DNA from 2 places in the Kitasatospora sp. NPDC032150 genome. Region 1 is predicted to be linked to the other one. Evidence: riboswitches for the same ligand, from Rfam matches in the RefSeq annotation. Region 1 holds a riboswitch; the other holds the start of a gene.
What was found. Region 1 has a riboswitch for glycine ahead of gcvP (aminomethyl-transferring glycine dehydrogenase). Riboswitches for the same ligand answer to the same signal wherever they lie in the genome.
Positions count from the first base shown of each region.

Region 2: another riboswitch for glycine. It lies ahead of gcvT (glycine cleavage system aminomethyltransferase GcvT); the one in region 1 lies ahead of gcvP (aminomethyl-transferring glycine dehydrogenase).

Region 1 covers NZ_JBVIMH010000015.1:163,304-177,675, reverse strand. Annotated here, with positions in the region: gene ACZ5ON_RS19740 (DUF881 domain-containing protein) at 1-684, shown strand, start outside; gene ACZ5ON_RS19735 (small basic family protein) at 681-1,013, shown strand; gene ACZ5ON_RS19730 (DUF881 domain-containing protein) at 1,025-1,963, shown strand; gene ACZ5ON_RS19725 (FHA domain-containing protein) at 2,145-3,005, shown strand; gene ftsR (transcriptional regulator FtsR) at 3,082-3,837, shown strand; gene ACZ5ON_RS19715 (bifunctional nuclease family protein) at 3,970-4,443, shown strand; gene ACZ5ON_RS19710 (MerR family transcriptional regulator) at 4,697-5,386, shown strand; gene ACZ5ON_RS19705 (SanA/YdcF family protein) at 5,564-6,181, shown strand; gene ACZ5ON_RS19700 (DNA polymerase IV) at 6,245-7,663, shown strand; gene ACZ5ON_RS19695 (MFS transporter) at 7,855-9,336, opposite strand; partial or broken gene ACZ5ON_RS19690 (YsnF/AvaK domain-containing protein) at 9,550-9,948, opposite strand; partial or broken gene ACZ5ON_RS19685 (PRC-barrel domain-containing protein) at 10,318-10,686, opposite strand; glycine riboswitch at 10,912-11,019, shown strand; glycine riboswitch at 11,021-11,151, shown strand; gene gcvP (aminomethyl-transferring glycine dehydrogenase) at 11,256-14,129, shown strand; gene ACZ5ON_RS19675 (DUF5999 family protein) at 14,324-14,372, opposite strand, start outside.
Region 2 covers NZ_JBVIMH010000036.1:42,825-57,196, reverse strand. Annotated here, with positions in the region: gene ACZ5ON_RS30135 (L-serine ammonia-lyase) at 1-565, opposite strand, end outside; gene glyA (serine hydroxymethyltransferase) at 766-2,034, opposite strand; gene gcvH (glycine cleavage system protein GcvH) at 2,128-2,505, opposite strand; gene gcvT (glycine cleavage system aminomethyltransferase GcvT) at 2,604-3,722, opposite strand; glycine riboswitch at 3,892-3,996, opposite strand; gene ACZ5ON_RS30115 (enhanced serine sensitivity protein SseB C-terminal domain-containing protein) at 4,213-5,001, shown strand; gene ACZ5ON_RS30110 (enhanced serine sensitivity protein SseB C-terminal domain-containing protein) at 5,254-6,045, shown strand; gene ACZ5ON_RS30105 (ABC transporter permease) at 6,712-7,701, shown strand; gene ACZ5ON_RS30100 (ABC transporter substrate-binding protein) at 7,756-9,519, shown strand; gene ACZ5ON_RS30095 (ABC transporter permease) at 9,630-10,640, shown strand; gene ACZ5ON_RS30090 (ABC transporter ATP-binding protein) at 10,637-11,701, shown strand; gene ACZ5ON_RS30085 (ABC transporter ATP-binding protein) at 11,731-12,765, shown strand; gene ACZ5ON_RS30080 (trimeric intracellular cation channel family protein) at 12,965-13,624, shown strand; gene ACZ5ON_RS30075 (IclR family transcriptional regulator) at 13,560-14,372, opposite strand, start outside.

The DNA of each region.
Region 1 (14,372 bases):
CTGCGATCCCAGGGCGACGGCGGACTCGCGGCGGTCGCGGGACAAGCGGGCACGGGTGAGGTGTCGGGCCCCGGGGTGAAGCTGGTGATCGAGGACGCCTCGGGTACCGGGGCCGGCGGTTCTGCGAACAATCCGCGCCAGGCCGACGGCTTCCAGAACACCGGGCGGCTGAGGGACCGCGATCTCCAGCTGATCGTGAACGGGTTGTGGATCGCCGGTGCGGAGGGCATCGCGATCAACGGGCAGCGGCTGACCGTGCTGTCGGCCATCCGGGCGGCGGGCGATGCGGTGCTGGTCGACAACCGGCCGCTGGTGCCGCCGTACACGGTGCTGGCGACCGGGGACGGGCAGGGGCTCGCCACGGCTTTCCAGAACGCGGAGGCCGGGCACTACCTGCGGCTGATCCAGGACGCGTACGGGATCAAGTCCAACCTCTCGACGCAGAAGAAGGTGACGCTGCCGGGTGCGCTGGGCATCACGCTGCGGTACGCGCGGCCGGTGACCGCGGCGCCGACGCCTTCGCCTTCGGGGTCGGCCTCGGCCGCTGCCGCCTCGCCGTCGCCCAGTACTCAGCAGTCGTCCGGCGCGTCGCCGTCGTCGAGTGCTTCGCCGTCACCCGGTGGGGCGACCAGATCCAGCAAGAGTCCGTCGATCCCCGCAGGGACAGGAGCAGCTACACCGTGATTGCCGTACTTGGTCTCGTGATCGGGGTGGTCGTCGGCGTCTTCGTACAGCCGGAGGTGCCGGATGCCGTGGTGCCCTATCTGCCGATCGCGGTGGTGGCGGCCCTGGACGCGGTGTTCGGCGGTGTCCGGGCGATGCTGGACGGGATCTTCGACGACAAGGTGTTCGTGGTCTCGTTCCTCTCCAACGTCGTGGTCGCGGCGCTGATCGTCTTCCTCGGTGACAAACTCGGGGTCGGCTCGCAGCTGTCCACGGGCGTGGTGGTCGTGCTCGGTATCCGGATCTTCTCCAACGCCGCGGCGATCCGGCGACATGTGTTCCGGGCCTGAGAGGGGGAGGGATGAGCGAGGACGAGAAGACCAAGCCCGAGGCGGAGAAGCCCGAGGCGGTGAAGCCTGAGGCGGAGACGTCGGCGGCGGTGACCGCTGTCGGGGTGCCCGCCGCCCCGCCGCTGGCCGAGGAGCAGGTGGAGGAGCAGCCCGAGGAGCAGCCCGAGGAGCAGCCCGAGGAGAGCGGTCGGGACGGCGCGGCCGACCGTCCGGTCACGGCGCCCGACGACGCCAGACGCCGGCTGAAGGCGGCGTTGTGGCCGCCGCGCCTCTCGCGCGGTCAGTTGGTGGTGGCCGTGCTGCTGTTCTCGCTCGGCCTGGCGTTGGCGATCCAGGTGCGCTCGACCAGTGACCACAGCAACCAGCTCCGTGGTGCCCGCCAGGAGGATCTGGTTCGTATCCTCGACGAACTGGACAGCCGTCAACAGCGTCTCCAACAGGAGAAGACGCAGCTCGAGCAGTCCCTGACCCAGTTGGAGAACAGTTCCAACCAGGCGAAGGAGGCTGAGGAGCAGACCAGGAAAAAAGCGACCGAGCTCGGAGTGCTCGCCGGCACCGTCAAAGCCACAGGTCCGGGCATCGTACTGACTGTCGATGATCCCCAAGGGCAGGTGAAGGCGGATATGCTGCTGGACACCCTGCAGGAACTTCGAGCGGCGGGGGCGGAGGCGATTCAGATCAATGATGTGCGCGTGGTGGCGAGCACCTACTTCACCGATGCGTCGGCGGGTGGTGTGCAGATCGACGGTAGGAAGGTGTCGCAGCCGTTCCGATTCACCGTGATCGGGAACCCGCAGGATCTGACGCCTGCTCTCAACATCCCGGGTGGTGTGGTGCGCACCCTGGAGAAACAGCAGGCGCAGGCCACGATCACGGTGCCGCAGTCGGTTACCGTGGATGCGCTCGCCACCTCGAAGACCTCCCAGTACGCCACGCCGGCGGCGAAGTGACGGCACGACTGCCGTACGGTCCGTCAGTCGTGCCGTGCCCCGGACGGTGGGCGCACGGCCACGGTCGGCGACAATGGGACGTACCACTCGATCAGCGCCGGCCGCGGGCCGGGTCAGCTGTATGTCCGAGCCTCTCACCCTGCCCCGCGGGCGGGTCTGTCACACGCAAGGAGACTCGCCCGTGAGTCTGTTCTCGAAACTGTTCGGTCGTAACAAGCGGGGGGCCGCGGCGGAGGCGCCGACGGCGCGCCACCGGATGTCCGACGACGACGCCGCCGTTCCCGGGATGCGGGCTGCGGACCAGCAGAACCAGTACACCGAGCGTCCGCTGTTCCGCGACGGCGGCGCCGGTCAGGCACCGTACGGCGCGTCGGTTGATTCCTCGGGCGCCGCGCGCATAGGTTTCGAGTCGGGACCCTCAACCTCTGCTGGAGGGTTTGCTCCGGATCCGTACGCCGGGCATGCCCCGTCGGGCGTGCCGAGCCAGGAGGCTGTGAACATGACTGCCGGTGCCCTTCCCTGTCCCCGGTGTGGGAACCAGAACCCGGCGGCCGCCCGCTTCTGCAACCACTGCGGTACGGCGCTGCGCGGTGGCTCGATGCCCGAGGGCGCGGCGGAGACCACGTCGACCATCTCGATCTCCGGTCTGGAGTCCTACGACCCCACCGCCACCGGAACGGGCGCCACTCCGGCGCTCTCGGCCGAGGTGCTCTCCGCGATCGACGCGCTGCCGCCGGGTTCGGCCCTGCTGATCGTGCAGCGCGGCCCGAACTCCGGCAGCCGCTTCCTGCTCGACTCGGACGTCACCACGGCGGGTCGCCACCCGGAGGGGGACATCTTCCTGGACGACGTCACCGTCTCTCGTCGCCACGTGGAGTTCCGCCGGACCTTCGGCGGGTTCTCGGTGGCCGACGTGGGCAGCCTCAACGGCACCTACGTCAACCGGGAGCGGATCGACCAGGTGACGCTGAACAACGGTGACGAGGTGCAGATCGGGAAGTACCGGCTGGTGTTCTTCGCCAGCCCGCAGCGGGGGTTCTGAACCACAACGGGGGTACTGAACACGACGTCGGCAGGAGCCCCGAGTGACCGCGCACACCCCTTCATCCGTCGAGGCCATCCACGTCCCCGGCTCGCGTAGAGCGGCTGGGGGCCGGCGGCGCGGTGACGAACTGCTCAGCATCGGTGCGGTGCTGACCTTCCTTCGGGACGACTTCCCGGAGGTCACCATCTCCAAGATCCGCTTCCTGGAGGCGGAGGGGCTGGTGGAGCCGCAGCGGACGCCCTCGGGCTACCGCAAGTTCAGCCCGGCCGACGTCGAGCGGCTCGCGTATGTGCTGCGGATGCAGCGGGACCACTACCTGCCGCTCCGGGTGATCCGGGAGCACCTCGACGCGATGGAGCGCGGCGAGGCGCCACCGGCGCTGCCGGCTCCGGACGCCCGGCCCGGTCCGCTGGACGAGGCGGACCGGGAGCTGGTGGCGGCCTCCGGGGTGGTGGCCGGGGTCCGGCTGGGCCGCGCCGAGCTGCTGGCGGCGGCGGAGGCCGGTGAGTCGGAGCTGGCCGAGTGGGAGTCCTACGGGCTGCTCGCCCCCGGTCTGGACGGCGGGTACGACGGCGAGGCGCTGCAGGTGGCGCGGCTGGTCGCGGAACTCGGACGTTTCGGCCTGCAGCCGCGTCATCTGCGGGCGATCAAGGCGGCGGCGGACCGGGAGGTGGCGCTGGTCGAGCAGGTGGTCGCCCCGCTTCGGCGGCACCGGAACCCGCAGACCCGGGCACATGCCGAGGCCACTGCGCGTGAGCTGGCCACCCTGTCGGTGCGGTTGCACGCCGCGATGGTGCAAGCGGGGCTGAAGGGCAGGCCGGCTCAATGAGCTCTGTGGGGCAGGCCGGAACCGTTCCTTCACGGCCGGAAACCGGCCTCCGGGGACGTGCGGGCACCTGTGCGGGAGCGCCCCGACCGGCTGCGCTTTCATATCCGCGGCAGGGGTCATAGGGTTGCCACTGTGAATGAGCTCGACGTCGTGGGTGTCCGGGTGGAGATGCCTTCCAACCAGCCGATCGTGCTGCTGCGGGAGGTTGGGGGAGATCGGTATCTGCCGATCTGGATCGGTCCTGGCGAGGCGACTGCGATCGCTTTCGCCCAGCAGGGCATGACTCCGGTGCGGCCGCTGACTCACGACCTGTTCAAGGACGTGCTGGACGCGCTGGGCCAGCAGCTCACCGAGGTCCGGATCAGTGATCTCAGGGAGGGCGTGTTCTACGCCGAGCTGGTGTTCTCCGGCGGTGTCGAGGTCAGCGCGCGCCCGTCGGACGCGATAGCCCTCGCCCTGCGGACTGGTACGCCGATCTTCGGGAGCGAGGAGGTGCTCGCCGAGGCGGGCATCGCGATCCCGGACGAGCAGGAGGACGAAGTGGAGAAGTTCCGCGAGTTCCTCGACCAGGTCTCGCCGGAGGACTTCGGCGGTGGCCAGCAGTAGCGCCCGCCCGCCGCAGCGTCGCGGGAGACCGGGGGAAGCACCGGCTGCCGGACGCAAGTCCCGTTTTGCCAAAGGCCGTCCGTCTACCCACACTTGAGGCACGAAAAACCACACCATCGAGTGACATCGGTGGTGAGCCTCGGCGTGGCGATCGTTGACGGGCCACTGGCGACTGCCTACCGTCAGGAGTGGCTCCGGTGAGTTACTCCACCCGGGCCCATACGGCCCACAGGACGAGCGGACGGAGGTAGGCATGAGCGGCTTGGGCGACGAAGCAGCCGTTGGAGGCCCGTGCTCCGTGCACGTACCGCGCTCAGGGCGGAAACTGCTGCTGGAGCGGGCCTGGGAGGCCGCGGTCGTCGAGCAGCAGGAGCGGGAGCTGCCCAGGGTCGGGCGGTTCCCGGCCGTGCAGCCCGGGCAGCCGGCGATCGAGCGGCTGGCGCCCACCTCCGAGCTGGTGGGCTACCGGGGGCCGACGGCCTGTGCCGCGGCCGGGATCAGCTACCGCCAGCTGGACTACTGGGCCCGTACCGGGCTGCTGGAGCCGAGCGTGCGCAGCGCGTACCCGGCCAGTGCGCAGCGGCTCTACAGCTTCCGCGACATCCTGCTGCTCAAGATCGTCAAGCGTCTGCTGGACGCCGGAGTCTCGCTCCAGACCATCCGGGTGGCGGTGGCGCACCTGCAGAGCGCCGAGGTCGCCGACTTGGCCGGGCTGACCCTGATGTGCGACGGGGCCACGGTCTACGAGTGCACCTCCCCGCAGCAGGTGGTGGACCTGTTGAAGGGTGGTCAGGGGGTCTTCGGCATCGCGGTCGGCGCGGTCTGGCAGGACCTGGAGGCCACGCTCGGGCGGCTGCACGCCGAGCGGACCGACACCGGCGAGACGCTGATCGGGCACGATCCGGCGGACGAGCTGGCCCAGCGCCGCAACCGGGCCGGCTGAGCCGGCGACCGAGGCCGTACGAGGGCCCGGACGGGGAACCGTCCGGGCCCTCGCCGTCGTCCGGGCAGGTGAAACGATCACGAGGGGGACTCGGTGGGATGGATCTCGCGGCCTCGGCTGCCCGGCTGGCGGGCGTTGCGGACGAGACGGGGGCAGCGGCGTGCGTTCCAGGCGGTCATGCTGCTGAGCGCGCTGGCGCTGGCCCCGAGTACTTGGCTCTGGCTGAGTGAGACGGACCGGGTCGGCACCGTGCAGAGCGCGCCGAGCGCCCCGGTGGCCGTGGTCTTCGGCGCGGGTCTGTTCAACGGGGAACCGTCCCCGTATCTCGCGCACCGGCTGGACGCGGCGCTGGCGCTGTATCAGCAGCGCAAGGTGGAGGCGATCCTGGTGACGGGTGACAACGGCCGGGACGACTACGACGAGCCCGATGCCATGCGCCGCTACCTGGTCGACCACGGGGTGCCGCAGGTCCGGGTGGTGGAGGACTACGCGGGCTTCGACACCTGGGACTCCTGCGCCAGGGCCCGGCGGATCTTCGGGGTGGACCGGGCCGTACTGGTCAGCCAGAGCTTCCACGTACGGCGGGCGCTGGCGCTGTGCCAGGCGGCGGGCATCAAGTCGTACGCGGTCGGGGTGCCGGAGCCGGGGAACGCCACCTGGTACTACGGCGGGCTGCGGGAGATCCCCGGCGCGGGCAAGGCGGCGCTGAACGCCTGGCTGAAGCCGGACCCGCAGTTCCTCGGCGCGCGGGAGGACGGGATCGCCCGGGCGCTGGCGGACGCGGCGGGGCACTGACCTCCGCGGATTCGGGCGGACCGCCGCACGGGAATTGTCAGACCCCTGAGGGATGATCGGCAGGTGCGGACAGTGCCGAGCATCATCCACCTCGACATGGACGCCTTCTTCGCCGCGGTGGAGCAGGCGTCCAAGCCCAGCCTGCGCGGCAAACCGGTGGTGGTCGGCGGTCTGGGCGGCCGGGGGGTGGTGTCCACCGCCTCGTACGAGGCGCGGCGCTTCGGGGTGCACTCGGCGATGCCGATGGCCCAGGCCCGGCGGCTGTGTCCGAACGCGGCCTTCCTGGCCGGGCGCTTCCAGGCGTACCGGCAGGTGAGCGAGATCGTGATGGGCCTGCTGAGGGAGCTGTCGCCGCTGGTGGAGCCGCTCAGCCTGGACGAGGCGTTCGTGGATCTGGAGGCCGGGCCGTACGGTCCGGCTCTGGCCGACGCCGGACCGCAGGAGGGGGCCCAGCTGGTGCGGGCGATCGCGGAGGACCTGCGCGCGGACATCCATGCTCGGACGGCGCTGACCGGTTCGGTGGGTGCGGCCGGCTCGAAGCTGATGGCGAAGATCGCCTCGGAGCAGGCCAAGCCGGACGGCCTGGTGCTGATCGGGATCGGATCCGAACGGGCGGTGCTGAGTCCGCTGCCGGTCCGGGCGCTGCCCGGGGTCGGCCCGGCCACCGAGCAGGTGCTGCGGCGGGTGGGCCTGGCGACGGTGGCCGATCTGGCGGAGGCTGGCGAGGAGGAGCTGGTCCAGTTGCTCGGCCGGGCGCACGGGGCAGGGCTGTACGCGACGTCCATGGGGCTGGACGAGCGCGCGGTGGTGCCGGACCGGGACGCGAAGTCGGTTTCGGTGGAGGACACCTTCGAGGTGGATCTGGCCGACCGGGACGTCATCCTGCGCCAGGTGGAGGTGCTGACGGCGCGCTGCGTCCAGCGCCTGCGGGCGGCGGGACGCTCGGGCCGGACGGTGGTGCTGAAGGTCCGGCGGTTCGACTTCTCGACCCTGACCAGGTCCGAGACCCTGCGGGCGCCGACCGACGACGAGGCGGTGATCGCCGAGACGGCCCGGCGATTGGCGATGCAGGTGGACATCACCGGCGGGGTGCGGCTGCTCGGGGTCGGGGTGTCCCAGCTGGCCGACTTCACCCAGGAGGACCTCTTCGCCCAGGCTGCGGCGCAGGCGCAGGTGCAGGCGGCGGCTAGGGCACGGGCGACGGCCGAGGCAGGGGAAGCCGCCGACGCGACGGAGGAGCCTTCGGAGCTCGAACCTGGCGAGGTGCCGGCGAAGGACGCCGTGCCGCCTACCGGGCGGCGCTGGCTGCCGGGGCAGGACGTGACGCACGCCGAGTACGGCCCGGGGTGGGTCCAGGGCAGCGGGGTCGGCCGAGTCACTGTACGGTTCGAGACGCCCTACAGCCCGCCGGGGCGGGTCAGGACGTTCGCGATCGACGATCCGGAGCTGGAGCCCGCGGAGCCGCTTCCGTTGCGGCAGTAGCCGTAGGTCCGTGCCGATGGGTGATGAAACGTTTCAGCAGGTACGTGGAAACGCTGTGGCCCCGTACCCGGAGACATCCGGGTACGGGGCCACCTGTCGGGCCGGGCCCTGGGCGGGTCGCGATGCCCTCACCGCCCGCCGGGGCCCAGTCCCCTCGCGCCCTGTCCCTGAGCGCGAGGGCGGGCGCCTCGTCAGACGCCGGTCTTGACCAGCTCCGACTCGGAGCCGCTCGCCACCGGAACGGCGGTGGCGGGCTTGATGCGCCGGATCGCGAACGGCACCACGGCGGCCACCAGGCACATCGCGGCGGCGACCCAGAACGCGTGCTTGTAGGCGTCCAGCGTGGGCAGCTGGATCGGCAGCGGGATCGGGAACTTCATGGTGTCACCGGTCAGGATCGCGCCCATCACGGCGGTACCGATGGCGCCGCCGACGGTGCGCAGCACGGCGTTCATGCCGTTGGCGATACCGCTCTGCTCGGCCGGGACGGCGCCGTTGATGTAGGCGGGCATCGCGGCGTAGGCGAGGCCGACGCCGAGGCCGAAGACGGCGGAGGCGAGGTAGATGTCACCCTCGGCGCTGTGGCGGACGGCCAGGTAGGCCATCGAGACGGCGCCGAGCGCTCCGCCGAGGACCAGCGGCAGACGCGGGCCGCTGCGGGCGATCAGCAGGGCGCCGACCGGGGCGGCGACCATCGAGCCGATGGCGGAGGGCAGCAGCATCACACCGGCGTGCAGCACGGTGGCGGTGAAGCCGTAGTGGGCGAACTTCGTGGGCGTCTGGGCGAAGTTGCTGATCACCATGAAGGAGCCGTACATCCCGAAGCCGATGAGCAGGCCGGAGATGTTGGTGAAGGCGACGGCCGGGCGGGACATCATCTTCATGTCCACCAGCGGGTGGCTGACCTTGACCTCGATGGCGATCCAGATCAGGGCGACCACGGCGGCGACGGCGAACAGGCCCAGGGTCTTGGTGGAGGTCCAGCCCCAGTGGTTGCCCTGGCTGACGGCGACCAGCAGGGCGCAGAGCCACCCGGCCAGTGTGAGCGCGCCGAGCGGGTCGGCGCCGCCGTCCTTGTCGACGACCGGGTCCTTGGGGACGCGCAGGGCGACCAGGGCGACCGCGATCAAGCCGAAGATCAGGCCCATCCAGAAGATGGACTTGTAGCTCCAGTGCTCCAGCAGCAGGCCGGTGGCGACCAGGCCGAGGCCCGAGCCGACGCCCATCGAGGCGGAGATCGCGGCGACGCCGCCGGTGACCTTCTCCCGGGGGAGCTCGTCACGGACGATGCTGATCGCCAGCGGGAGCACTCCACCGCCGGCGCCCTGCAGGACGCGGGCGACGACGAGCCAGGTGAAGGAGTGGGTGCCGACCGCGAGGGCGGAACCGGCGACCAGGCCGGCCAGCGAGATCAGCAGCATCGGCTTGCGGCCGCGCAGGTCGCCGAAGCGGCCCAGCAGCGGGGTCAGCACGGCGGCGGAGAGCAGGTTGGCCGTCATCAGCCAGGTGATGTTGGAGCCGGCGGTGTGCAGCTCCTTGGCCAGCGACGGCAGGATCGGGACGACCGCGGTCTGCACCACGCTGAACGCCAGCATCGCCAGGATCAGAGCGGGTAGCACCCGTGCGCTGCTCGGCTTCTCGGCCGTGGAGCCGGGCTGTGGTGCCTCACTCACGGTTCTTCCTCCAGTTCAGGCCCCTCGGCGGTTGTGGCCAAGGGCGAAAGTCAACGAACTGAAGTAACGATGCACATGGATAGTTAAGCCTGTCAAATATCTACTGTTGAAAATTAGGCAAACCGGTCGCCCCGGCTCCGTTTCGTCCGGTGCCGGTGCCGGTGCCGGTGCCGGTGCTGGGGCTGGGGCCGGGGCTGGTGGCGGAGCGACGGGTCAGGCGTGGCGCAGCTGTTCGGGGCGGGCGGGCGGCGGGGTGGCGGGCGTCGCGCCCGGGGTGGTGCTGTCGTACACCTCGACCTGCTCCCGGCGCAGCTCCTCGCGGATCACCTGCTCCTCGGTGTACCGCTCGACCACCAGGCGCACCCGCTCGACCGGCGCCAGGTACTTGCGCACCACCGGCCGCTCCTCGCGCAGCGTCACCTCCTCGACCGCGTCGGCGAGCTCCTGGTCGCTCAGCGCGGCCCGCTCGGACTCGGTCACCGGCACGCGCTCGACCCGAACCCGCTCCCGGGCGAGCTGTACCCGGCGCTCCACGGACTCGGTGGTCACGTACTTGCGCAGCCGTGCGGTGCCGAGGACGTGCCACTCGGTGCTGATGTCGAGGCGCTCCTCGCGGCAGGTGATCTCGACGGGCCCGGCCGGCGCGCCCGGGGCGGCCGCCCGGTCCGGGGTGGGGGCGTGCACGGTCCGTCCGTTGGACCCGGTGGTTCTGAGGGCGGGCCGGTCCACCACGGTGGGGCCCTTGACGTGGTCGGCCGGCGGCGTGGCAGGCGGCGGCGTCGGGCTTGGAGCCGGAGCCGGAGTCGGCGGGGTGAAGGCGGCGGTCGCGCGCTCCTCGGTGGCGGGCGCCGCGGGAGCGGCGGGTGCGGAGGGCACCGGGGGTGTGGCGGGTGCGGAGGGCACCGGGGGTGTGGCGGGTGCGGCGGCTGCCGCGGGCGTGGGCTGGGTGGCGGGCGGGCGCGGTCCGGTCGACCCGACGGAGCCGAAGTCCCGGTCGGCGGTCTTCGGGGTGCGGTTCGCGGGCGCCGGCGAGGGGGTGCCCGCGTCCAGGCCGTAGTAGCGGTAGAGCTGCAGCTCCTGTGCGGGCGAGAGGTGCTGCCCGACGCCGAAGTCGGGCGATTCCTTGATCAGTGATTTGTCGTAGGGGACCCGGAGTTCGTCGCCCGAGAACTCACTGGTGGTCAGCGGGACGAAGGCATCCCGGCCGAAGATCCCGGTTCGCACCGCGGCCCACTCGGGTTCACCCGTCGCGTCGTCGAGATAGACCTCGTCGACCGTGCCGATCTTGTCACCGTTCCGGTCGACCGCCTTGTGGCCGATCAGGTCCCGCGGATCGATGTCGGTCTGCACGCCGTCCTCCACTACGTGCTCCTGGGGGAATCCCGTCTGGTGGGTGGCTTGGAGGAGCTGTCCGACCGCCACTTCACACGAAAAGCCATCAAGTCGGACAGCGGCTACCCGAAGGCAGCCGTACGGGAGGGCGTTGGGCTGTCCGGGGCCGTCGGTGTTCCGCCCGATCGCTCCCGACCGACCGGTGATCCGCGGGGTTTCCGCTGGTACCCTGGGCGCGACCGCCGAGCCCGCTCGGGAGAGTCCCCAACCCCCGTTGAACTGCGGGAAGTGGGGCGCCGAAGGAGCAAACCCTCCCCGGAATCTCTCAGGCATCCGTACCGTGTGGGCTAGGTCACTCTGGAAAGCAGGGCAGGGCTGTTGGCGCGGGAGCCGGCGGCACCACCCTCACCGACGGTGCAAGCCGATGGATGCCCCCGGGCCTCCCGCGCGGCGAAGCTCTCAGGTCCCGATGACAGAGGGGGAGGCCTGTCGGGTTCACACGCACATCGGACCACCGCTCCCACAGCGGCGGAGCCCAACGGCGTGTGCACCCCCCGCCGGTCCGCGACCAGGAGGCCTCGACCCCCATGAACGCCCAGCCGACGCTCGCCGAGCTTGAGCAGGCCAGCCCCTTCGAGACCCGCCACATCGGCCCCGACACCGCCGCCCAGGACAAGATGCTGGCGCAGGTGGGCTACGGCTCGCTGGACGAGCTGTCCGACGCCGCCGTGCCGGAGGCCATCCGCAGCCTCACCGCGCTCGGCCTGCCCGCCGGTCGCAGCGAGGCCCAGGTGCTCGCCGAGCTGCGTGAACTGGCCTCGCGCAACCGGGTCCTGCAGCCGATGATCGGTCTCGGCTACTACGGCACGTTCACCCCGCCGGTGATCCTGCGCAACGTGCTGGAGAACCCGGCCTGGTACACCGCCTACACCCCGTACCAGCCGGAGATCTCCCAGGGCCGCCTGGAGGCGCTGCTCAACTTCCAGACCCTGGTCTCCGACCTGACCGGGCTCGCCACCTCCGGCTCCTCGCTGCTGGACGAGGGCACCGCCGCCGCCGAGGCGATGGCACTGGCCCGCCGGGTCACCAAGGTCAAGGGCGGTGTCTTCCTGGTCGACGCCGAGACCCTGCCGCAGACCGTCGCGGTGATCAACACCCGTGCGGTGCCGACCGGCGTCGAGGTGGTCGTCGCCGACCTGTCGGACGGCATCCCGGCCGAGATCGCCGAGCGCGGCGTCTTCGGTGTGCTGCTCCAGTACCCCGGTGCCACCGGTGTGGTCCGCGACCTCGCCCCGGTGATCGAGCAGGCGCACGGCCTGGGCGCGATCGTCGCCGTCGCCGCCGACCTGCTGGCCCTCACCCTGCTGAAGTCCCCGGGCTCGCTCGGCGCCGACATCGCCTGCGGCACCTCGCAGCGCTTCGGTGTGCCGATGGGCTTCGGCGGCCCGCACGCCGGCTACCTGGCCGTCCGTGCCGAGTACGCCCGCAACCTGCCCGGCCGCCTGGTCGGTGTCTCGGTGGACGCCGACGGCAACCGCGCCTACCGGCTGGCGCTGCAGACCCGCGAGCAGCACATCCGCCGCGAGAAGGCCACCAGCAACATCTGCACCGCCCAGGTGCTGCTGGCCGTGATGGCCTCCATGTACGCCGTCTACCACGGCCCCGACGGCCTCGCCGACATCGCCCGCCGCACCCACCGCTACGCCGCCGCGCTGGCAGGGGGGCTGAAGGCCGGCGGGGTCGAGCTGCTGCACGGCGAGTTCTTCGACACCGTCACCGCCCGCGTCCCGGGCCGGGCCGCCGCGGTCGTGGACGCCGCCCGGGCGGGTGGCGTCAACCTGTACCAGTCCGATGCCGACACCGTGTCGATCTCCTGCGACGAAACCACCACCCGGGAGCACCTGGCCGCCGTCCTCGCCGCCTTCGGCATCGAGGGCGTAGAGCTGGACGAGAACGCCGAGGCGCTGCCCGCCGCGCTGCTGCGCGAGGACGAGTACCTCACCCACCCGGTCTTCCACGACCACCGCTCGGAGACCGCGATGCTGCGCTACCTGCGCCGCCTCTCCGACCGGGACTACGCGCTGGATCGCGGCATGATCCCGCTGGGCTCGTGCACCATGAAGCTCAACGCCACCACCGAGATGGAGCCGGTGACCTGGCCGGAGTTCGGCCAGCTGCACCCGTTCGCCCCGGTGGACCAGGCGGAGGGCTTCCTCACCCTGATCCGCCAGCTGGAGCAGCAGCTGGTCGAGGTGACCGGCTACGACGCCGTCTCCATCCAGCCGAACGCCGGCTCCCAGGGCGAGCTGGCCGGTCTGCTGGCGGTGCGCGCCTACCACCGCGCCAACGGCGACACCCAGCGCGACGTCTGCCTGATCCCGTCCTCCGCGCACGGCACCAACGCGGCCTCGGCCGTGATGGCCGGGATGCGCGTGGTCGTGGTCAAGACCCTGACCGACGGCGACGTGGACGTCGAGGACCTCAAGGCCAAGATCGAGCAGCACCGCGACCAGCTCTCCGTGCTGATGGTGACCTACCCCTCCACCCACGGTGTGTACGAGACCCAGATCACCGAGATCTGCGGCATGGTGCACGAGGCCGGCGGTCAGGTGTACGTGGACGGCGCCAACCTCAACGCCCTGGTCGGCCTGGCCAAGCCGGGCAAGTTCGGCGCGGACGTGTCGCACCTGAACCTGCACAAGACCTTCTGCATCCCGCACGGTGGCGGCGGCCCGGGCGTCGGACCGGTCGCGGTGCGCGCGCACCTGGCACCGTACCTGCCGAACCACCCGCTGCAGGCGGAGGCCGGCCCGGCCACCGGTGTCGGCCCGATCTCGGCCGCGCCGTGGGGTTCGGCCGCGATCCTGCCGATCTCCTGGACGTACGTCCGGCTGATGGGCGGCGAGGGCCTCAAGCGCGCCACCCAGGTCGCGGTGCTGAACGCCAACTACATCGCCAAGCGCTTGGCCCCGCACTTCCCGGTGCTCTACACCGGTCCCGGCGGCCTGGTCGCGCACGAGTGCATCATCGACCTGCGTCCGCTCACCAAGGAGACGGGCGTGACGGTGGACGACGTCGCCAAGCGCCTGATCGACTACGGCTTCCACGCCCCGACCATGTCCTTCCCGGTGGCCGGCACGTTGATGATCGAGCCCACCGAGTCCGAGGACCTGGGCGAGATCGACCGCTTCTGCGAGGCGATGATCGAGATCCGTGCGGAGATCGACAAGGTCGGCTCGGGCGAGTGGGCCGCCGACGACAACCCGCTGCGGAACGCCCCGCACACCGCCGCCAACCTGGCCGGTGACTGGGCGCACCCGTACACCCGGCAGGAGGCGGTCTTCCCGGCGGGCGTCAACCCGGCCGACAAGTACTGGCCGCCGGTGAGCCGGATCGACGGCGCGTACGGCGACCGCAACCTGGTCTGCTCCTGCCCGCCGCTGGACGAGTACGGCGTCTGAGTCGAACAGCAGCGGGGGGGGGGGGTGGGGGGGGGGGGGGGTGGGGGGGGGGGGGGGGGTGTGTCGGGGGGGGTTGGGGGGGGGGAGGGGGGGGGGGGGGGGGGGGGGGGGGGGTGGGGTGGAGGAAAAAAAAAGTGGGGTCCCCTGAGGAGGAATTTCCCCAAAAGGGCCCCCGCGCCGTTCTCCGGGGTTGCTCAGGCCGCGGCCAGGGGCCGGTGCGGTGCGATCACCTGCCCGTCGGGC
Region 2 (14,372 bases), on a different contig from region 1:
CGGTCTCGCGGGTGAGGCGCAGCAGCTCCTCACTGGTGCGGAAGGGGTAGCGCAGCACGGTGTCGTCCGGCTTGACCCGGTCCGCGCCGATCGCGTCCTCGTCCACCACGAAGCCGCCGCCGACCGAGTAGTAGGTCTTCTCCAGCACCGGGACGCCGTCGGCGTCGTACGCCGCCAGGGTCATGCCGTTGGCGTGGTAGGGCAGGGACCGGCGGCGGTGCAGGATCAACTGGGTGCCGGGGTCGAAGGGGATCTCGTGGTCGCCCAGCAGGAGCAGGCGCTTCTCGGCGTTTATCCGCTCCACGTCCAGGTCGGCCCTGTCGACGTCGACGGTGCGGGGGGAGTTGCCCTCCAGGCCGAGCAGCACGGCCTTGGGGGTGCCGTGGCCGTGGCCGGTGGCACCGAGCGAGCCGAACAGCTCGGCGCGGACGGAGGCCGTCCGGGCCAGCAGTCCCTCCGACTTCAGGCGGTGCGCGAACATCCGGGCCGCCCGCATCGGGCCGACCGTGTGCGAGCTGGACGGGCCGATGCCGATGGAGAAGAGGTCGAAGACGCTGATGGCCACGGTGGACGTCCTTGTCTGGGTCTCGTGGAAGGACTTGCTGGCGGTACACGGGTCGGGGCACCGCGCTCACCGTCCAGTGTGCGCGGTGCCCCGGAGTTCCAGGTGACGGCGGTGGAGTGAGGCCGGTCACCCGGGAGGCCGCGCGGATAGGGTGCGCGGCCTCCAGGAAGGCGGGCTGCCGATGGCTCCCGAGGGGAGGCCTACAGCTCCGGGTAGAGCGGGTACTTCGCGGCCAGCGCGGTGACGCGGGCCCGGAGCGCGACGGCCTTCTCCTCGTCGAAGGAGGGCAGCAGCGTCTCGGCGATGACGTCGGCGACCTCGCGGAAGTCCTCGGCCTGGAAGCCGCGGGTGGCCAGGGCCGGGGTGCCGATGCGCAGGCCGGAGGTGACCATCGGCGGGCGCGGGTCGTTCGGGACGGCGTTGCGGTTGACGGTGATGCCGACCTCGTGCAGCCGGTCCTCGGCGTCCTGGCCGTTCAGCTCGCTGTTGCGCAGGTCGACCAGGACCAGGTGGACGTCGGTGCCACCGGAGAGGACGGAGACGCCGGCGGCGGCGGTGTCGTCCTGGAGCAGGCGCTCCGCCAGGATCTTGGCCCCCTCCAGGGTGCGGCGCTGGCGGTCCTTGAACTCCTCCGAGGCGGCGACCTTGAAGGCCACGGCCTTGGCGGCGATCACGTGCTCCAGCGGGCCGCCCTGCTGCCCGGGGAAGACCGCGGAGTTGATCTTCTTGGCGTACTCGGCCTTGGAGAGGATCACGCCGCCGCGCGGGCCGCCCAGGGTCTTGTGGGTGGTGGTGGTGACCACGTCCGCGTACGGGACCGGGGACGGGTGCAGACCGGCGGCGACCAGGCCGGCGAAGTGCGCCATGTCGACCATCAGCAGCGCGCCGACCTCGTCCGCGATGCGGCGGAACTCGGCGAAGTCCAGCTGGCGCGGGTAGGCGGACCAGCCGGCGATGATCAGCTTCGGCTGGTGCTCCTTGGCCAGGCGCTCGACCTCGGCCATGTCGACCAGGCCGGTCTTCTCGTCCACGTGGTACGCGGCCACGTTGTAGAGCTTGCCGGAGAAGTTGATCTTCATGCCGTGGGTCAGGTGGCCGCCGTGGGCCAGGCTCAGGCCCAGGATGGTGTCACCCGGCTGGATCAGCGCGAACATCGCGGCGGCGTTGGCCTGCGCGCCCGAGTGCGGCTGGACGTTGGCGTGCTCGGCGCCGAACAGCTCCTTGATCCGGTCGATGGCGATCTGCTCGACCACGTCGACGTGCTCGCAGCCGCCGTAGTAGCGCTTGCCGGGGTAGCCCTCGGCGTACTTGTTGGTCAGCACCGAGCCCTGGGCCTCCATGACCGCCACGGGGGCGAAGTTCTCGGAGGCGATCATTTCGAGGGTGGTCTGCTGACGGTGCAGCTCGGCGTCGACCGCCGCGGCGATCTCGGGGTCGAGCGCGTGCAGGGACTGGTTCAGAACCGTCATGGAGATGGGTCTTCCTGTGGGGCGGGGCAGGGGACCTGAGGAGGCGTGGGGCGGCCGCCGCGCTGCGGCCGCCGCCCCGAAGGGCCGGAAGGGTCAGGCGCCGATGAAGGCGTCGTACCCGGCGGCGTCGAGCAGTTCGTCGGTCGCGGTGACGCGGAGCTTGTACAGCCAGCCGCCGGTGAAGGGCTCGCCGTTGACCAGAGCCGGGTCGTCGATGACGGCCTGGTTGATCTCCACGACCTCACCGGTGGCCGGCGAGAACAGGTCGCTGACCGACTTGGTGGATTCGAGCTCTCCACAGGACTCACCCGCGGTGACGGTGTCACCGACCTCCGGGAGCTGGACGTACACGATGTCACCGAGCGCGGTGGCCGCGTGCTCGGTGATGCCGACGGTCGACACGCCGTCCTCGTCGGCGGCGGTCAGCCACTCGTGCTCCTTGCTGTACTGCAGGTGCGTGGGGTTGCTCATGGCGTCATTCTCCAGGATCGCAAGAGGGTAGGGCGAAGCCGTCCGCTGAGCGGACCGGACAGGCGGGGGTTATGAGACGGCCGGGGTGGGCCGGGGGCTCAGCGGGTGCGCTTGTAGAAGGGCAGCGCGACGACCTCGACCGGCTCGTGCTTGCCGCGGACGTCCACCGCAACTGCCGTACCGGGCGCGGCGTGTGCGGCGTCCACGTACGCGATGGCGATCGGCTTGCCCAGGGTGGGGGAGGGGGCGCCGGAGGTGATCCGCCCGATGACGGTGCCCTCGGCGTCGACCACCGAGTACTCGGCGCGCGGTACCCGCTTGCCCTCGGAGACCAGCCCGACCAGCTTGCGCGGCGCCTTGGACTCGGCCTCGGCGGCGGCCTGCTCCAGCGCCTTGCGGCCGACGAACTCGCCGTTGTTGGTGGTCTTGTCGAAGCGGACCACCCGGCCGAGCCCGGCGTCGAAGGGGGTCAGCTCGGTGGAGAGCTCGTGCCCGTACAGCGGCATGCCCGCCTCCAGGCGCAGGGTGTCCCGGCAGGACAGGCCGCACGGGACCAGGCCCCTGTCGGCGCCGGCCGCGCTCAGCGCGTTCCACAGGTGTTCGGCGTCGCCGGGGGCGCAGAAGACCTCGAAGCCGTCCTCGCCGGTGTAACCGGTACGCGCCAGCCAGACCTGACGGTCGGCCACCGTGGCGGGCAGCAGCGCGTAGTACTTCAGGCCCGGCAGGTCGGCGTCGGTGAGCGAGGCCAGGATGGCGTTCGCCTCCGGGCCCTGGACGGCGAGCAGTGCGTAGGCGTCCCGGTCGTCCCGGACCACGGCGTCGAAGCCGGCCGCGCGCTCGGTGAGCGCGTCCAGCACCACCTGGGCGTTGGAGGCGTTGGCGACCACCATGTACTCGTCCTCCGCGGTGCGGTAGACGATCAGGTCGTCGAGGATGCCGCCGTCCTCACGGCAGATCATGGTGTAGCGGGCGCGCAGCACGCCGAGCGCCGAGATGAAGCCGACCAGTGCGTGGTCGAGCAGCTCGCCGGCCTGCGGGCCGGAGACGGTGATCTCGCCCATGTGCGACAGGTCGAACAGACCGGCCCTGGTGCGGACCGCGATGTGCTCCTCGCGCTCGCTGCCGTAGCGCAGCGGCATGTCCCAGCCGGCGAAGTCGGTCATGGTCGCACCGAGGGAGCGGTGCAGGGCGTCGAGCGCGGTGTGACGGAGGGACACGGCGGAACTCCTTGGCTGGGGCACTCAGGCGGTTGACCTGCGTACGGGCACACGGGGGTGGAGTCTCCCCGTCTGTCGTCACAACCTGAGAGCTTCACCGCTAACCAAGGATGGCGGCTTGCACCGTGGGTGGGCGCACGGCGCGGCCGTGTCCACTTTCCAGATCTGCCTCGCCCGTGCGGTAGGGGTGCCTGAGAGATTCCGGGGAGGACTTGCTCCTTCGGCGCCGGCCCGTGCCCGTGCGGGGCACTCCGGACTCTCCCGCGCGGGTTCGAACGGCCAGTATGAAATTGGGCGCTGCGTATGAGCGCGGCTCATCATGGCATGCCGGGCGGGCCGAGGGGGAGAGGGGTCGGACATCTCCTCCCCAGGTGGGGCGGGTTCACCCTTGCGGTACGGGGGCGCATCGGGGACGGACCGCCTCCCGCTACCCTTCTGGCAGCGGTGGAGACCGGGGCAGCACCCGGTCAGGTTGGAGGGGCAGGAGCCGATGAGCTACCCGGCTGGCGAGACGCAGGCATGGGCTGAGCCCGGTACGGCCCCGACGGGCGGCGGCTGGCCCGCCAACGAGCTGGAGCAGGTGCTCACCGCCGCGCTCGGCGAGCCCGGCGCGACCGCCAGGGTGGTCGAGGTGCTGGCCCGCAGCCAGGTGTGGATCCCGCTGCCGGCCGGCGCCGACCCGCAGGGTGCCTCGCTGGACCTGCCGACCATCGAGCTGGCCGGCGCGCCGTACGTCCCGGTCTTCTCCTCACAGGACGTGTTCCTGCGGCACGCCCCCGGGATGCCGTTCGCGATCGCCCCGGTCTGGGAGTTCGCCCGGGGGCTGCCGTTGGGGGTCGGGATCGCGGTCAACCCCCAGGCTCCGGTGGGCATCCCGATCCCGCCCGAGGGGGTCGGCGAGCTGCGGCGCGGCCCCCAGGGTGACCGCTGGCAGGGGCAGCCGGACGGCGCCAAGGTGGCGCTGCGCGAACCCGAGCCGCACGAGGAGCCGTACGCCTTCCTGGCCGCGGCCGCCGCCGAACTCGCGACTCTGCCCGGAGTGCTGACGGCGCGTCGGGCCTGCGCCTCGGTGGAGGGTGACGCTCCGGCGCTGTTCGTCGGGGTGCAGTTCGACCCCGACCTGCCGACCGATCCGGCACAGGCCAACGAGGCGCTCGGCCGCGCGCTGGGAACCGCCACGCTGCCGTACGGCGTCCACCTGGTGCTGCTCGACCTGGTCGCCGACCCGGTGGTGGAGTGGCTGCTCACCCGGGTGCAGCCGTTCTACGTCCGGGGCTGACCCGACTGGCGAGTAAGGGGCGGTGGTGTCAAGTCCGTCGGCGCCGCCCCATAGGCTGCTGCCCGGCAGCGGCGTACGGTCGGGTGAGCGGCCCGCTGTCCGAGCAGCGGCAGCGCGTGCCGGCGGACGAGTACGGAGAGGGCCCGACGTGAGCGAGCAGGGCATCGGGGCACCCCAGGCCAGGGGGCGGTGGACGCGTACGTCCGCCATGCCCGGAGCGCTCGCCCGGGGCGCCCGGCCGGAGGCGGGCGCATGAACGGCACAGTGGCAGGCGGCGTACCGGGCTGGGGCCAGCCCCCGACCGCACGTCCGGCGGCCGATCCGGCCGCCATCGAGCGTGTCCTGCGCGACGTCGCACCGGAGCGCTGGGAGGCGTACGAGAACCTGCTGCGCGCCCTGGCCGAGGGCCAGGTGTGGATGCTGCTCTGGCACGGCACGCCGGGCAGCCCGGACGCCCAGTACGGGAACATGGACATCGGCGGGCACGGCTACGCCCCCGCCGTCACCTCGCCCGAGCAGTTGGCCGCGAGCGGCTGGGCCCGCGGCCATGAGGTGATCTCCGGGCTGGAGGTCGCGAACGCGCTCTACCGGACCCGCTGGGGCCTGTGGCTCAACCCCCACGTGCCGGGCGGCGGCGTCGGCGTCCCGTGGGCCGACCTGCGCCGGATCGCGGCCGGACTGGACCGGCTGCCCGCGGGGCCGCTCCAGCTGGGCGAACCCCAGGTGCAGGCACCGCAGTTCTACGCGGTGTTGGAGCAACAGGCCGCCGAGGTGCGCCCGCTGCGCTCGCTGCGCCGGGCCTGGGTGCAGCCGGCCCTCGGCGGACCGTACCTGGCGATCGGGCTGGACCTGTACGACACCTCGCCGCCCGCCGTCGAGGCCGCCCGGGCCCTGGTGCAGCGGGCGGCCGCCCATGTGCCGGAGGGGCTAGCGGTCTCCACCGTGCTGATGGCCGATGACTACGACCCGGTCGCGATGTGGCTGCGCGCCTGCGCCCGCCCGTTCTTCGACCGCGACGCCTGGCAGGGCTACCCGACCCGCTGAGGCCGGGTTCCGTGCGGGTGGGCCGGGGCGCCGACCCGACGGTCGACGAAATGTCAGTTCGGGCACGGACGGGAATGTTTCGTCCAGATGAAGAGCCTCATTCGCGCCCGTCGGCGATGCATGCCCGCAGATCACAGCTTGGCATCCTTCGGTGGTCAGGGCTGGCGCAAGCCTGTCCGAATGACGGAGAGTCTGCGCAGTGCAGCGCACGCAGACCGCCCCACGAAGGCATATGCGCAAGCCGCACGCATGATCCGCGCGATGTTCTTCCCGCGCGGAGGCAGTCTCCGCATCACCCGGGCACTGACCACCCCCTGTGCGCCGGCGTACTGAACCACATACCGCAGCAGTCGATTTCGCAACGCCGCACCGACGTACCGCCGCATCGCCGTACCACTGCACTGCCGTAACGCCGCACTGCCGCATCACTGCACCGCCGCATCACTGCACCGCCGTAACGCCGCACCGCCGTGTCAACCGCACCGCAGACCCGCCGCACCGCCGTGTCAACCGCACCGCACCGACGTACCCGACGCACCGTTACCTAGCACCAGTTGCGCCAACCGGACCTCGTACGCAGTCCGGGCCCGGACCGGGTCCGGGGTCTTGTGCTACGGCCGGAGCACCGTGGGCCGGCCACCGTCGGCGAGGGGAACCCAACTGACCATGACCGCACCGAACGAGACCATCGACGCCGAACCCGGTGCCGAGCCCGCCGCCCAGTCGGTGAAACGGATCGAGGGCCGCTCCCTCGGCCGGATCGCCTGGACCCGCTTCAAGCGGGACAAGGCGGCCGTGACCGGCGGCATCGTGGTGATCCTACTGATCCTGCTCGCCGTGCTGGCGAAGCCGATCGAGTCCCTCTTCGGACTGGACCCCAACGCTCTCCACCAGGACCTGCTGGACGCCGACCTGGGCGGTCTGCCGATGGGCGACTGGGGCGGGATGGGCGCCGACCACCCGCTCGGTCTGGACCCGCTGCAGGGCCGTGACCTGCTCTCCCGCGTCATCGAGGGCTCCTGGGTGTCACTACTGGTCGCCTTCGGCGCCACCGTGCTCTCCAACGCCATCGGCACCGTGCTCGGAGTGGTGGCCGGCTACTACGGCGGCTGGGTGGACACCGTGATCAGCCGGGTGATGGACACCTTCCTGGCCTTCCCGCTGCTGCTCTTCGCCATCGCGATCTCCGCCTCGCTGCAGGGCGGCGCCTTCGGGCTGAACGGCCTGCCGCTGCACATCGCGGTGCTGATCTTCGTGATCGGCTTCTTCAACTGGCCCTACATGGGCCGGATCGTGCGCGGCCAGACCCTCTCGCTGCGCGAGCGCGAGTTCGTCGACGCGGCCCGCAGCCTGGGCGCCCGCGGCCCGTTCATCCTCTTCCGCGAGCTGCTGCCCAACCTGGTCGGCCCGATCCTGGTCTACTCGACCCTGCTGATCCCGACCAACATCCTCTTCGAGGCGGGGCTGAGCTTCCTCGGCGTCGGCATCCAGCCGCCCCAGGCGTCCTGGGGCGGGATGCTCAACGACGCGATCAAGTACTACCAGGTGGACCCGCAGTACATGGTGGTCCCCGGTCTGGCGATCTTCATCACCGTTCTCGCCTTCAACCTGCTGGGCGACGGACTGCGAGACGCCCTGGATCCCAAGAGCAACTGACCACGCGTCAGACCACCTCAACTGACACCATTCACCAAGGGGTTGATCTCACCCATGCGCAGGTCTCGCACCGCCATGCTGACCGCGGCGGCCGCCGCGGCGGTCCTGGTCGTCACGGGCTGCTCCGGCGGTTCCAAGGGCGGCGGCTCCGGCTCCTCCTCCGGTGGTGGCGCCGCCAACGCCGCCACCAAGGGGATCGTGAACGCCTCGGACAAGAAGGGGGGCACGGTCACCTACGAGATGCGCGGTACGCCGGACTCCTTCGACCCGGGCAACACCTACTACACGTACATCTACAACTTCTCGCGCCTGTACGGACGTCCGCTGACCACCTTCCAGCCGGCCGCCGGCGCCTCGGGTGACAAGCTGGTGCCGGACCTGGCGGAGTCCCTCGGCAAGCCCAGCGCGGACGGGCTCACCTGGACCTACAAGCTGCGCGCGGGGCTGAAGTACGAGGACGGCACGCCGATCTCGGCGAAGGACGTCAAGTACGCGATCGAGCGCAGCGCCAACTACGCGCCCGACGTCAACGCCAACGGCCCGGTGTACTTCCAGGAGCTCCTGGTCGACAACCCGACCCCGTACCAGGGCCCCTACAAGGACAAGAGCGGCGACCTGAAGTCCATCGAGACGCCGGACGACACCACCATCGTCTTCCACCTCAAGCACCCCTTCGCCGACTTCGACTACCTGGTGAGCGCCCCGGAGACGGTGCCGGTGCCGCAGGCCAAGGACACCGGCGCCGACTACGTCAAGCACGTGGTCTCCTCCGGCACCTACAAGTTCGAGTCGTACGAGGACGGCAAGCAGCTCACGCTGGTGCCGAACACCAACTGGGATCCGAAGACCGACCCGATCCGCAAGCAGGTCGCGGACAAGGTCGTGGTCAAGATGAACATCGACCAGGCCACCGTCGACCAGGACCTGATGGCCGGCAACGCGCAGGTCGACCTGGTCGGCCTCGGCATGGACCCGCAGACCCAGGCGAAGGTCCTGCAGGACCAGAAGCTCAAGGGCCAGACCGACAACTCGTTCGGCGGCCGCCTGATCTACGCCGCGATCAACACCAAGGTCGCGCCGTTCGACAACATCGACTGCCGCAAGGCCGTCGAGTACGCGATCGACAAGGTCTCGGTGCAGACCGCGCTCGGCGGGCCGATCCGCGGCACCATCGCCAGCACCATGCTGCCCCCGGACATCCCGGGCCACCAGGACTTCGACCTCTACGCGACCGACGGCAACAAGGGTGACGAGGCCAAGGCCAAGGACGCCCTGAAGGCCTGCGGCAAGCCGGACGGCTTCTCCACCACGATCACCGCCCGTACCGAGCGCGGCCCGGAGATCGCCGCCGCGACCTCGATCCAGGCGGCGCTGAAGAAGGTCGGCATCAACGTCGACATCCAGCAGTACCCGCAGGGCAAGTACTTCACCGACTACGCCGGTGTCCCGAAGTTCATCAACGAGAAGAACGTCGGCCTGATGATGATGCAGTGGGGCGCCGACTGGCCGACCGGCTACGGCTTCCTGCAACAGATCACCGACGGCCGGGCGATCAAGGACGCGAGCAACAGCAACCTGGCCCAGCTGAACGACCCCGAGGTCAACAAGTTGATCGACGACGCGGCCACCAACACCGACCAGTCGGCCCGCGAGAAGGACTACGCGGCGATCGACAAGAAGACCATGGAGGACGCGGCCTACGTGCCGCTGACCTACGGCAAGGTCTTCCTGTACCGGCCGGCCGGCGCCACCAACATGGTCTCCACGGCCGCGTTCTCGGGTCAGTACGACTACCTCAACATCGGCACCGACAAGTAAGAGCCTGGCTCCACACCATCGAAGGCAGGTGAAGGCAGCGGCACCCGCCGCCGCCCGTCCGTGACACCCACGGGCCACGGGCGGCGGCGGGCCGTCGGAGCCGCCCAACTGTGTTTGCCTACATCATCCGCAGGACCTCTGCCGCCGTGGTGCTGCTGCTGGTCGTCAGCGCCGTCACCTTCGGCATCTTCTACCTGCTGCCCCGCATCGCCGGGGAGACCACCGACCAGCTCGCGGCCCAGTACATCGGGAAGAGCCCCACGCCCGAGGCGATCGCCGTGGTCAAGCAGAACCTCGGCTTCGACCAGCCGATCTACGTCCAGTACGGGCGGTTCCTCAAGGGCCTGGTGGCCGGCGCGGACTACAAGTTCGGCCCCGACGCGGCCACCTGCCACGTGCCGTGCTTCGGCTACTCCTTCAAGAACCACCAGGAGGTGTGGCCGCAGATCAGTTCCCGGATCCCGGTGACGGTCTCGCTCGCCATCGGCGCCTCGGTGCTCTGGCTGGTCTCCGGCGTCACCACCGGCGTGATCTCCGCCCTCAAGCCCAAGTCGGTCTTCGACCGGCTCTCCATGGGCGTCGCGCTGGCCGGCGTCTCGCTGCCGATCTTCTTCACCGGTGCGCTGCTGCTGACCCTGTTCAGCTTCCAGTGGCCGATCTTCGACAACCTGCAGTACGTCAACTTCACCGACGATCCGCTGATGTGGGCCCGCAACCTGGTGCTGCCCTGGGTCTCGCTGGCCTTCCTCTACTCCGCGCTCTACGCCCGGCTCACCCGGGCCGGAATGCTGGAGACGATGAGCGAGGACTACATCCGCACCGCCCGGGCCAAGGGCCTGGTCGAGCGCAAGGTGGTCGTCCGGCACGGGCTGCGCTCGGCGCTCACCCCGATCCTCACCATCTTCGGCATGGACCTGGGCCTGCTGCTCGGCGGTGCCCTGATCACCGAGCAGGTCTTCTCGCTCCAGGGCGTCGGCTTCTACGCGGTCTCCGCGATCTCCGACAACGACCTGCCGCGGATCCTCGGGGTCACCCTGGTCGCCGCCTTCTTCGTCGTCATCTGCAACCTGCTGGTTGACCTCCTGTACGCCGCCGTCGACCCCCGGGTGAGGCTGTCATGACCGAGCTGCTCGACAAGGCCGGTGCGGCCAAGCCCTCGGACGAGCACTTCCTGTCCGTCCGAGACCTGCGGATCCACTTCGACACCGACGACGGCCTGGTCCGCTCGGTGGACGGGGTCAGCTTCGACCTGGCGCGCGGCAGGACCCTCGGCATCGTCGGCGAGTCCGGCTCCGGCAAGTCGGTCACCTCGCTGGGCATCATGGGCCTGCACCGCAGCAAGCGGGCCAGGATCAGCGGCGAGATCTGGCTGGACGGCGAGGAACTGGTCGCCGCCGACCCGGACCGGGTCCGCCGGCTGCGCGGCCGCGCGATGTCGATGATCTTCCAGGACCCGCTGACCGCGATGCACCCGTACTACACGGTCGGGCAGCAGATCGTGGAGGCGTACCAGGTCCACCACCCCGAGGTGAAGAAGAAGGACGCCAGGAAGCGCGCCGTCGAGATGCTCGCCCGGGTGGGAATCCCCCAGCCGGACAAGCGCGTCGACGACTACCCGCACCAGTTCTCCGGCGGGATGCGCCAGCGCGCGATGATCGCCATGGCCCTGGTCAACGACCCCTCGCTGCTGATCGCCGACGAGCCGACCACCGCCCTCGACGTCACCGTCCAGGCGCAGATCCTGGACCTGATCCGCGACCTCCAGCAGGAGTTCGGCTCGGCCGTCATCATCATCACCCACGACCTGGGCGTGGTGGCCGAACTGGCCGACGACATCCTGGTGATGTACGGCGGCAAGCCGGTGGAGAAGGGCCCGGCCGCCACCCTCTTCGAGTCGCCCGAACACCCCTACACCTGGGGCCTGCTCGGCTCGATGCCCCGGCTCGACCGCGAGCTCCAGGACCGGCTGGTCCCGGTCAGGGGAACCCCGCCCAGCCTGATCAACGTGCCGCCCGGTTGCGCCTTCCACCCGCGCTGCCCGTACGCGGAGTTGACCGGTGGCAGGTCGAAAAGCGAACTCCCGGTGCTGACCGAGGCCGCGCCGGGACACCTCGCCGCCTGCCACCTGTCCGCCGGCGAACGGCACCGGATCTTCACCGAAGAGATCGCGCCCCGGCTGTGAGCCCGCACCATCCCTCAGGAGAAACACCGATGACGGACAGTCAGAGCGCGGAGGTCACCGCGCCCGAGCCGGCCCCGGATCGTGAGCCGCTGCTCAAGGTGACGGGCCTGACCAAGCACTTCCCGATCACCAAGGGCCTGCTGCGGCGCCAGACCGGCGCGGTGCGGGCCGTGGACGGGATCGACTTCACCGTGAACGCCGGGGAGACCCTCGGCGTGGTCGGCGAGTCCGGCTGCGGCAAGTCCACCATGGGCCGACTGGTCACCCGCCTCGCCGAACCGACCGGCGGGACCATCGAGTTCGAGGGCACGGACATCACCCACCTCGGGGTGAACGCGATGCGTCCGCTGCGCCGCGACATCCAGATGATCTTCCAGGACCCGTACTCCTCGCTGAACCCCAGGCACACCGTCGGCACCATCGTCGGCGCGCCGTTCCGGCTCCAGAAGGTGGAGACCGAGCACGGGGTGAAGCGGGCCGTACAGGACCTGCTGGAGCTCTGCGGCCTCAGCCCCGAGCACTACAACCGCTACCCGCACGAGTTCTCCGGCGGCCAGCGCCAGCGCATCGGCATCGCCCGCGCGCTCGCCCTCAAGCCCAAGATGATCGTCGCGGACGAGCCGGTCTCCGCCCTGGACGTCTCCATCCAGGCCCAGGTGGTCAACCTGCTGGACGACCTGCAGCGGGAGCTCGGCCTGACCTACCTGATCATCGCCCACGACCTCTCGGTGGTCCGGCACGTCTCGGACCGGGTCGCGGTGATGTACCTGGGCAGGATCGTCGAGATCGCCGACCGGGACTCGCTGTACCGGGCGCCGATGCACCCGTACACCAACGCCCTGATGTCCGCCGTTCCGGTGCCCGACCCGCGCCGCAAGGAGCGCCGCGAGCGCATCCTGCTCACCGGCGACGTCCCCTCGCCGATCAACCCGCCCAGCGGCTGCCGCTTCCGCACCCGCTGCTGGAAGGCCCAGGACGTCTGCGCGAGCCAGGAGCCACCGCTGGCGACGGCGAAAGCCGGGCACCAGGTGGCCTGCCACTTCCCGGAGAGCTCGCCCGAGTAAGGGGCCGGGACCCCGCCGATCAGGGCTGCTCAGGGGCGCGGGGAGCCGCGCGACGGCCCGCCGCCGGGTCGCGGGGCTCCCCGCGCGGCCCCGCCGGAAGGCGTCCCCGGCCCCTGGGCCCGGGCGCCGGGCCGCTGCCTCGGGTGCCCTGGTCGAGAGCGTGTGCGAGAAAAGGTTCCGGCCCAGGTAAGAATTGACGGTGACCTCGCAGCTCTTCCCGCCCGGTGTCCAGCAGGCGCTGGACCTCGTCGGCATCTTCGTCTTCGCCCTGTCCGGCGGCCTGCTGGCCGTTCGCAAGAACATGGACATCTTCGGCATCTGTGTGCTCGCCGAGGCGACCGCACTAGGCGGCGGGGTCATGCGCGATCTGGTGATCGGGGCCACACCGGTGGTCGCGTTCACCAATCTCGGGTACTTCGTGACCCCGCTGGTGGCCGGTCTGGTGGTGTTCTTCCTGCACCCCCAGGTGGAGCGGATCAACCGCAGCGTGCAGACCCTGGACGCGCTGGGCCTCGGCCTGTTCTGCGTCACCGGCACCGCCAAGGCGCACGACTACGGCCTGGGCTCGGTCGCAGCGGTGGCCCTGGGCATGCTCACCGCGGCCGGGGGCGGCGTGATCCGGGACGTCCTGGCCACCGAGACGCCCTCGCTGCTGCGCTGGGACCGCGAGATCTACGCGGTGCCCGCGCTGGTCGGCGCCGCGCTGGTGGCGATCCTGATATCGATCGGGCGGTTGAGCACCGCCACCGCCTCGGCCGCCGCGCTGACCGCCTTCGGCCTGCGGATGCTGGCGCTCAAGTACGGCTGGCGCGCGCCGCGTGCCTGGCACCGCAACGGTTCTCGCACCAGCGAGGAGTAGGCGAGCCGCCGTACGCCAGCGAGATCGCCTCGGCCGTGCAGAGCAGCTCGGGGAGCAGACGGCCCGGTTCGCCGGTCGGGGCCGGCCCCACCGGGGCCAGCACGGCGCAGGCCGCGATCGCCCGGCCCTCGGTGCCGACGATCGGGGCGGCCAGGCAGCCGACCGCCTCCCGGTGCCCGCCCCGGTCCATCGCCCACCCCTGGCGCCGGACCGCGGCCAGCTCGCTCCGGAGCTCCCCGGCGGAGCGGATGCCGCCCAGGGGGTGCTCGGGAAGGTCCACGAGTTCGAGGTAGGCCGTCAGCTGGTCCTCCGGCAGGTCGGCAAGCAGCACCCTGCCGACCGCCGTGGACACCGCGGGCACCCGGCAGCCGATCCGCCCGGCCGGGCCGGGCCAGGAGCAGGGACGCCCGGGACGGTGGCTCTCCACGGTGTCCAGGTAGAGCACCTCGCCCTCCTCCAGCACCGCCAGCTGCACGGTGTGCCCGTACCGCTCGTTGAGCGCGGCCAGGTAGGGCGCCGCGACCTGGCGGACGTCGATCCCGTCCAGCGCTTGCCGGGCCAGCGCGAACATCCGGCCGCCGAGCCGGTAGCGGTGGTCCGCCTGGCGGTGCACCAGGCCGTGCTCCTGCAGGGTGCGCAGCAGGCGCAGCGCCGTCGATCTGTGGACTCCGATCCGGGCCGCCGCCTGCTCCAGCGAGGCGGGCCCGTCGCCGAGCGAGGCGAGGATCGTCAACGCCCGGTCGACCGT